DNA from 2 places in the Alcanivorax sediminis genome. Region 1 is predicted to be linked to the other one. Evidence: predicted binding sites of a transcription regulator. Region 1 holds the regulator's gene; the other holds the start of a gene.
The links. Region 1 encodes FNR, which switches genes on or off when oxygen is low (the NO sensors DNR and NnrR bind a similar motif). Its sites were predicted from a motif close to TTGATNTANATCAA; they were not measured.

Region 1 (3,782 bases):
AGTTCGAAGATCTGGATAATGCTTCCTGGCGAGTCGTCTTTGATGACCGTGAGCAGCGCCGTGACCGAGGAAAACGCCGGCCAGACCCATCGGCTCAAAGCGACAGCCAACCCAGGGCGGACAGGCAAAACCATGATGAACCCTGAATCCTTGCTGGCCCTGCTAGCCAGCAGCGCCATCATCGCGGCGACCGGCAGTATCCACTGTGTGGGGATGTGTGGCGGTATCAGTAGTGCGCTGACTTTTGCGGTTCCGGAGCATCAACGCCAGGGGGCCGCGCTGTGGTGGTGGCAAGCGGTTCTCGGGCTGGGGCGGGTGACCACATATACGCTGCTCGGCCTCCTTGCAGGTAGCCTTGGCAACAAACTGCTCGGTTGGCTTCCCGGTCCTTCCATGGCGTTCGGACTGGCGCTTTCCGGTGTCCTGATGCTACTGCTGGCAATGCATTTATCTGGTAAGGGTGGCCTTCTTGCTCATCTGGAGCGGCTTGGCCAGGGACTTTGGCGAACCCTCCAGCCCCTCACACGAAAGCTCATGCCGCTGGATCATCCGCTAAAGGCCTGGTTACTTGGCATGCTATGGGGCTTTCTGCCTTGTGGTTTGGTCTATACCGCGTTGGCCCTGGCTGCAACCAGTGGTGAGGCATTCACCGGGGGCGCGGTTATGGCCGTGTTTGGTGCCATCACGGTTATTCCGGTAGCCACCACGGGGGTCGTGGCGTCACAGTTGCAGGCTTTTCGAGGGCCAAAAGCCCGCAAAATAGCCGTTGGACTGACTCTGGTGCTGGCGGTGCTGTTCCTGTTCATGGCGTGGCAGATGGCAAACGGTGAAGGCCATGCCATGCATCAGCATGCTGCCAAGCTGGAGCCCACCCTGGGGAATGACGCACTCCCCCAGGGCCATTCTGAGACTCATCACCATGACCATTGATCCATATCAAGGTTGGTGCTGGTTGGCAGCGTGATAATCCTCCCATCTTTGTGGGAGGAACAATTGTGGTCGAATGGAATGAATCACTGATCCATCAGTACGGCGGCCCCGGGCCCCGGTACACCTCCTATCCGACCGCCCCCAACTTCCACTCCGGTATTACCGAGGATGATCTGGTCGCCGCCGTGCAAGAAGGCAACGCCGCACGGCGGCCCCTGTCACTGTATTTCCATATCCCGTTCTGCAGCACGGTTTGTTACTACTGTGGCTGCAATCGCATTATCACCGCCAACCGCGCTCGGGCTGGAGAATACCTCAAGCACTTGAAGCATGAGATTCGCATGCGCTCGGCCATGATCGATGATCGACGTCAGGTGACCCAGATTCACTGGGGGGGTGGTACTCCGACCTATCTCAGCGATGCACAAATGACCGAGCTGGTTTACGACATGGCCCGGCACTTCAACTTGCGTGAGGATGACCGGGGTGACTATGCCATCGAGATTGATCCGAGAACTGTAGATCGTTCGCGGTTGGGGCTGCTGCGGGGGCTGGGGTTCAATCGTGTCAGCCTGGGAGTCCAGGATCTGGACCCCGGCGTTCAGGAGGCGGTAAACCGAATCCAGTCCTGGGAAATGATCCGAGACACCATGCACTGGGCAAGAGATTTCGGTTTCCGCTCCATCAATCTGGATCTGATCAGTGGGCTGCCACGCCAGTCAGAAGCCTCCATGATGCGCACCCTGGACAAGATCATTACGCTGAAACCGGAACGAATCTCGCTGTATAACTACGCGCACTTGCCAGACCGCTTCAAGGTACAACGACAGATCAACAGTCATGAACTGCCCTCCCCGGAGGAGAAAGTAAGGATGTATGTCCGGGCTGGTGAGATGTTGCAAAGTGCCGGCTATCGCTTCATTGGCATGGATCACTTCGCTCTGGAGACCGATGAAATGGCAGTGGCGCAGAAGAATGGGCTACTGCACCGGAATTTTCAGGGATACAGTCTGCATGGTGATGCAGACCTGATCGCCATGGGGGTTAGCGCCATTAGTCAGATTGGCGATTTATACGTCCAGAACGAGAAAGGCATCGAGCAGTGGCAAACCCGGGTCGAAAATGGCCAGATCCCTATTGAAAAAGGCTATCTGCTAACTTCGGATGATCGCATTCGCCAAGATGTCATCATGCGCTTGCTGTGCGACCTTCATCTGGATATCCCCGCCTTTGAGCAGCGTTGGGGCGTCAATTTTGCTGAAACCTTTGCCGACGCGCTCCAGCGCTGGGCTTTTTTCGCCGATCAGGGCCTGGTGACCCTGTCGGCGGATCATTTGAAAATCACCGATCAGGGCCGGCTGGTCAGCCGGGCCCTGGTGCAGCCTTTTGATCAATACATGACTGAGAAGCCGACAGTAAAATATAGCCGTATTCTCTGAGTGATTATTGACGCTGTTGGACTACACTGACAGTGTCTTTACGCAGCGTAAGATTTGGGAGTTACCCCGTGTCACAGCATGTTTCCTGTAGCGAATGCAGCCTTAGTCCGGTTTGTCTGCCTCTGGCTGTTGCCCCCGCCCAGCTGGACCAGCTGGACAATATTATTCACCGAGGCCGCCCGCTAAAGCGTGGCGAGCACCTGTTCCGTGCTTCGGACAGCTTTGAGGCGGTCTATGCCGTGCGATCCGGTGCCATCAAGACCTATGTGCTGAGTGATCAGGGGGATGAGCAGGTCACTGGTTTTTACCTGCCCGGGGAAGTGCTTGGCATGGATGGGATCAGTACCGCTCATCACATTTCCAATGCCAAAGCGCTTGAAACGGCCACAGTCTGTGAAATCCCCTTCTCGCAGCTGGAAGCGTTGTCGCAGAAAATTCCGTCTTTACAGCATCATTTTTTCAGTCTGATGAGTAATGAAATTCGGGCTGATCGTGAGCTACACATGCTGCTCAGCAAGAAGAATGCGGATGACCGAGTGGCATCCCTGCTACTTTCGCTGTCGGCTCGTCATCAGCGCCGAGGCCTGAGTCACCGTGCTTTTCGACTGCCCATGTCTCGCTATGACATTGCCAACTACCTTGGCCTGGCGGTTGAAACAGTGAGTCGCATTTTCACTCGTTTCCAGCAAAACGGCTGGTTGCGAGCAGAAGGCCGTGAGGTAGAGATTCTCGATCGTGGCAAACTGTGTGGTCATGATCCTGCCCTGGAGGATTCCCTGTGACACAGCCTGTCATGGTCGTGCTGGATACCGATCTCAAGTCGCCTCAGCCCGCTTTTGAGAAGGCCAAGCAGTTGGCCGCCGCCCGTGGCACCTCGCTCGTTATTGCCGTTAACGGTTATTGCTCCGCCATGGTGCGTGCGGTGGGTTATGACAAGCAGAGACTGGAGGCCGCCACGACCCAAATTCGTCATGCCTGGGAGAAGAGGATCGCGTCACTGGCCCACGGCATGACCTGCAGCGCGCACGTGCTGTGGGAAAAGCGTGAAATCGATGCGCTGCGCGACATCATCCTCCAATTCAACCCCGCCGTGCTGGTGGTGCACACCAGTGCCGAGAGTGGTTTGAAGCGACACTTGTTCACCCCGCGTGACTGGCAGCTGATCCGCAAGGCGCCATGTGATGTGCTTTGTATCCACAGCCAACCCTGGCAGAACCCGCCTTCTCTACTACTGGCGGTGGACCCTGAGACGGGCAAGGATGAGGTTGACTCATTGTCGGTGAAAGTCACCGCGCAGGCGCAGGCGATAGCGCAGCAGCTGGATGGCTCGCTGAAAGTCTGCCATGTCATGGATGCGGTAGACGACAGCCTGGTGCTGCTCATGGGGGAAGCCCTGTCCGAGTTCAGTGGCAG
Region 2 (3,782 bases), 230 kb from region 1:
CATGGCGGATCGGCTGCGCTGGCTGACGGTCTGTGACAAGGCGCTACCACTGCACCGGCGCCACTACACCGATCTCGGGCTCACCGGCCTGAACCTGGGGCAGGTTTCACTTTGGATACACAGCCGCGTTCCTTCACAGCCCTCAGATACCCTGCGCAAGGCAGCCACTGACTGGCAGCACGCGCTTGCCTCCGCCTTCCAACTGTCGGCATTTGGTGGCACTGATCACCGCTTCAGACACGCCTCCGATGCCTTGCTGACGGCCATGGAAGCTACCCCATCCATTACCCACCGCCAGCGGCAACAGATTGCCGGCGCGTTTGAGCGAATTGATCTTACCTTCCAGCGGCTGGCTGAGAGACTGGCGCCTGACTGGCAGCCCGAGGATGGGCCCGCGGTAACGCAAACCATGGCCTGATCTATCCCTTGGCTGCTTGCCTACGTGTTGGCCGAGTGCTCATGTCCATCCAGTGAATACGCTTGCAATCCGGAGCCCGTCGCCCTCTATCAAGCACGCTGGCTGGCTTGCGCGGCAGAGAAGTTGTTCATGCGCCGGGACAAACCGACGGCCAACCCGCCAACCGGGTCTGCCCGTTTGCTGCAGCGGCAGGGAAAACGGCCCATACAGCCCTAGCCAGAGTGTCTACTCTATGGTTTTCTAGGGCATTCCGGGCCTCGGCCCGACCCAATTACCCCACCAGGCCACTGTTGGCCTGTCGTTATGGAGCCCACTCCCATGACCATTCAGGAACAAATCGAAACCGGTGTCGTGGTCGATACCAACCCTGCCACGGGTACTGCCGTGGCCGAACTGAGTGAAACCGACCTCACTCAACTACCCAACATCTTTGCCAAAGCTCGCCAGGCCCAGGCCATCTGGGCGGCCAAATCGTTCCGGGAGCGTGCCCGCCACATTCAATTGATGCGCGAATACATTGTCGACCGCGCGGATGACCTGGCCCGCACGGTCAGCGAAAGTAACGGCAAAACCCTCACCGACGCGCTGGCGACGGAAGTCCTGCCTTGTGCATTGGCCTGCAAATGGTATGCAAATAACGCCGAGAAATGCCTGAAGGAAAAGAAACGCCCTGGCGGCAGCATCCTGTTCTTTAACAAACGGACCAGCGTGATGCGCGTACCGCTGGGCGTTGTGGGTATCATCAGCCCATGGAACTACCCGCTTTCCATCCCGTTCGGCGAGATCGTCATGGGGTTGATGGCGGGTAACGCCATCATCCTGAAAGTGGCCGCAGCGACGCCGGCAGTGGGCCGCGCTATCGAGAAGATCATTGCCGCCGGCGAACTACCCGAAGGGCTGTTCCACCACGTGGTAGGTTCCGGCTCCAAGGTAGCCACCGGCATGTTCGACAATGGCGTCAACAAGCTGTTCTTTACCGGCAGTGTGCCCGCAGGAAAGACCCTTATGGCACAAGCCGCACAGACCCTGACCCCGGTTTCACTGGAGCTGGGCGGTAACGATCCCATGATCATTCTGGAAGATGCCGATCTGGAGCGGGCGACCAATGGAGCCGCCTGGGCAGGTTTCCAGAATGCGGGCCAGAGCTGTGGTGGAATCGAACGTATCTATGTGGTCGATGCGGTTTATGATGAATTTGTAGATTTGCTCGCCCGCAAAACCCGCCAGCTTCGCCACGGTGTCGGCTGCAAGGGGTTCGATGTGGATATCGGCAGCCTCACTACCGCAGGCCAGTTACGTACAGTGCAGCAGCACGTGGAAGACGCCCTGGCCAAGGGCGCCCGGATTGAGGCGCAGTCCCGCCCCGTGGGTAATGTGGAAAATGGCTTCTTCTTCCCCGCGACAGTGCTGACCCAGGTCACCGATGACATGCTCACCGTGTGCGACGAAACTTTTGGCCCCGTCGTTGCGGTACAGCGCGTTGCCAACGAAGAGGAAGCCATTCAGAAGGCCAACGATTCTCATCTGGCACTCACCTCTTCCGTTTGGACCCGTGACAACAAACGTGGCCGTGCTATCGGCGCCCGTTTGCAGTCCGGCGTGACCACCGTCAATGATCACCTGTACAGCCACGGTCTTTCTGAAACCCCGTGGGGGGGTGGTAAGGAGTCCGGTATTGGCCGTACCCATGGCCCTGAAGGGCTGGAAGAAATGACCCAGGCCAAAGCCATTAACTGGGACATCCTGCCTTCCAAGCGGAATATCTTCTGGTACCCGTTCGATGAAGCGACTTACAACGGCATAAAGAATGCACTGTACTTTGTGTTTCCGAAAAGTATCGGACAGATGCTGGGGGCTTCACTGAAGCTGACTCCGTTCCTGGTGAGGAAGATGTTCACTCGCTGGAAAACATAAAGACGCAGTTAACAGCGCGCGGGGAAGCCCCGTGCCACAGATACGCAAGAGGCCGCGCCCAGGCATTGGACGCGGCCTCTTGCGTTAAAAAATGATCGATATTCAGCTGTGACAGCCTGCCTGCAGGCGAAATGGTGCCTCATGGAGAACCTTGACCCAGATCATTACGGGCCACAGGTTGATACGTCTATGCTAAGGGTGTCCAGATTGAGGAGAGACAGCAATTATGTACACTGACCCTATGGTTCTTGCCAGCCTTGCCGTCATTGGAGGGATTTTCCTTTTCGCAGGTTGTTTCGCCCTGTTCATATGGCTGGACGCTGGCAACGACGAAGAAATCAGCGACCCAAAGTAGTTCTTTTTCTCTCATCTTTTAAACACAAGAGGCCGCATCCAATGCCTGAACGCGGCCTCTATGATTAATAGCACGCACAGACCAACCCCGCGCGCTATTCATTATTAACTATTAACTGATCTCGTCCAGCCAATCCTGCGTCGGCACATACCACCAGGAACTCATCACCGGGCGGGAGAACTCCAGCAGGCGATCCTTGACGGTGTCATCCGCGATTCCGTACATGCGACGCAGCAAGTAATCGTGACGATCCAGTTCGCAGGCAAATGCCACGAAGTACAGGCCATGTTCCGCGGTATCACCATACGGCACTGAACGACGCCACAGTTTCTGAGGCACCCCATCACGTTCCACATCGGTGCGACCCACATGCGCATCTGGCGGCATCTTGTCGGCCTCGAACTCCACGGCGTCTGCCTTGGTGCGGCCGATAACCCGCTCTTGCTCGTCCACAGGCAACGTGTTGAATGCCTTTAGATTATGCACCCACTTCTGAGTCAGTAGCCAACTGCCTCCGGCGCCAGGGTGAGCATCCGGAATAAAGGTGGCCAGCTCTGCCTTTTCCCCTGTGGGGTTACCAATGCCATCCACGAACCCCGTCAGGTCACGCATGTCATGGTAAACAAAGCCATTCAGTTCCAGCTGAACCGCCAGGTCGTCACCCACTGCCTCTCGCACTTGCAGGGCAGTGTCGAAGACATCACTGCGGCTCTTACCCTGAACCCAGATCCACAGGTCACCCTGGGTGGCAGGCACATGACCTTCCAGGGAAAATGGCGGAAAACTGAAGCGATTGTCCAGCCGCGACCACAGGTTCGGGCCAAAGGCGAGCATGACAGGCGTGCCTGCCTGCTTCAGCGCATTAACGCGCTGCACCAGATCACGCACGGCACTGTCTGAAAGTCCACTGGTCAGACAAAACTCAAAAAAGAGATGGTACTGGAAACTGCGGTCAAAAATACCCTCTTGCGGTGTCGACACCTGCAACTCCTTAGTTATCTGGTCCCTGTCCCGAGTGTATCAGCCCGAGCCATTCATGCCTCAGGATTATCCTGAAAAGCAATGCCGGCCTCAAAGCCGGATACCGGGTAGTGT

Region 2: the regulator FNR is predicted to act here: its motif matches at 2,484-2,497, upstream of ccoM (cytochrome c oxidase subunit CcoM).

What each region holds. Positions count from the first base shown of each region.
Region 1 is NZ_WIRE01000001.1:2,625,246-2,629,027, reverse strand. It holds gene ccoS (cbb3-type cytochrome oxidase assembly protein CcoS) at 1-146, shown strand, start outside; gene GFN93_RS12010 (sulfite exporter TauE/SafE family protein) at 133-930, shown strand; gene hemN (oxygen-independent coproporphyrinogen III oxidase) at 996-2,369, shown strand; gene fnr (fumarate/nitrate reduction transcriptional regulator Fnr) at 2,438-3,151, shown strand; gene GFN93_RS11995 (universal stress protein) at 3,148-3,782, shown strand, end outside.
Region 2 is NZ_WIRE01000001.1:2,858,147-2,861,928, forward strand. It holds gene GFN93_RS13055 (FUSC family protein) at 1-418, shown strand, start outside; gene GFN93_RS13060 (aldehyde dehydrogenase family protein) at 737-2,332, shown strand; gene ccoM (cytochrome c oxidase subunit CcoM) at 2,559-2,687, shown strand; gene GFN93_RS13065 (Dyp-type peroxidase) at 2,799-3,668, opposite strand.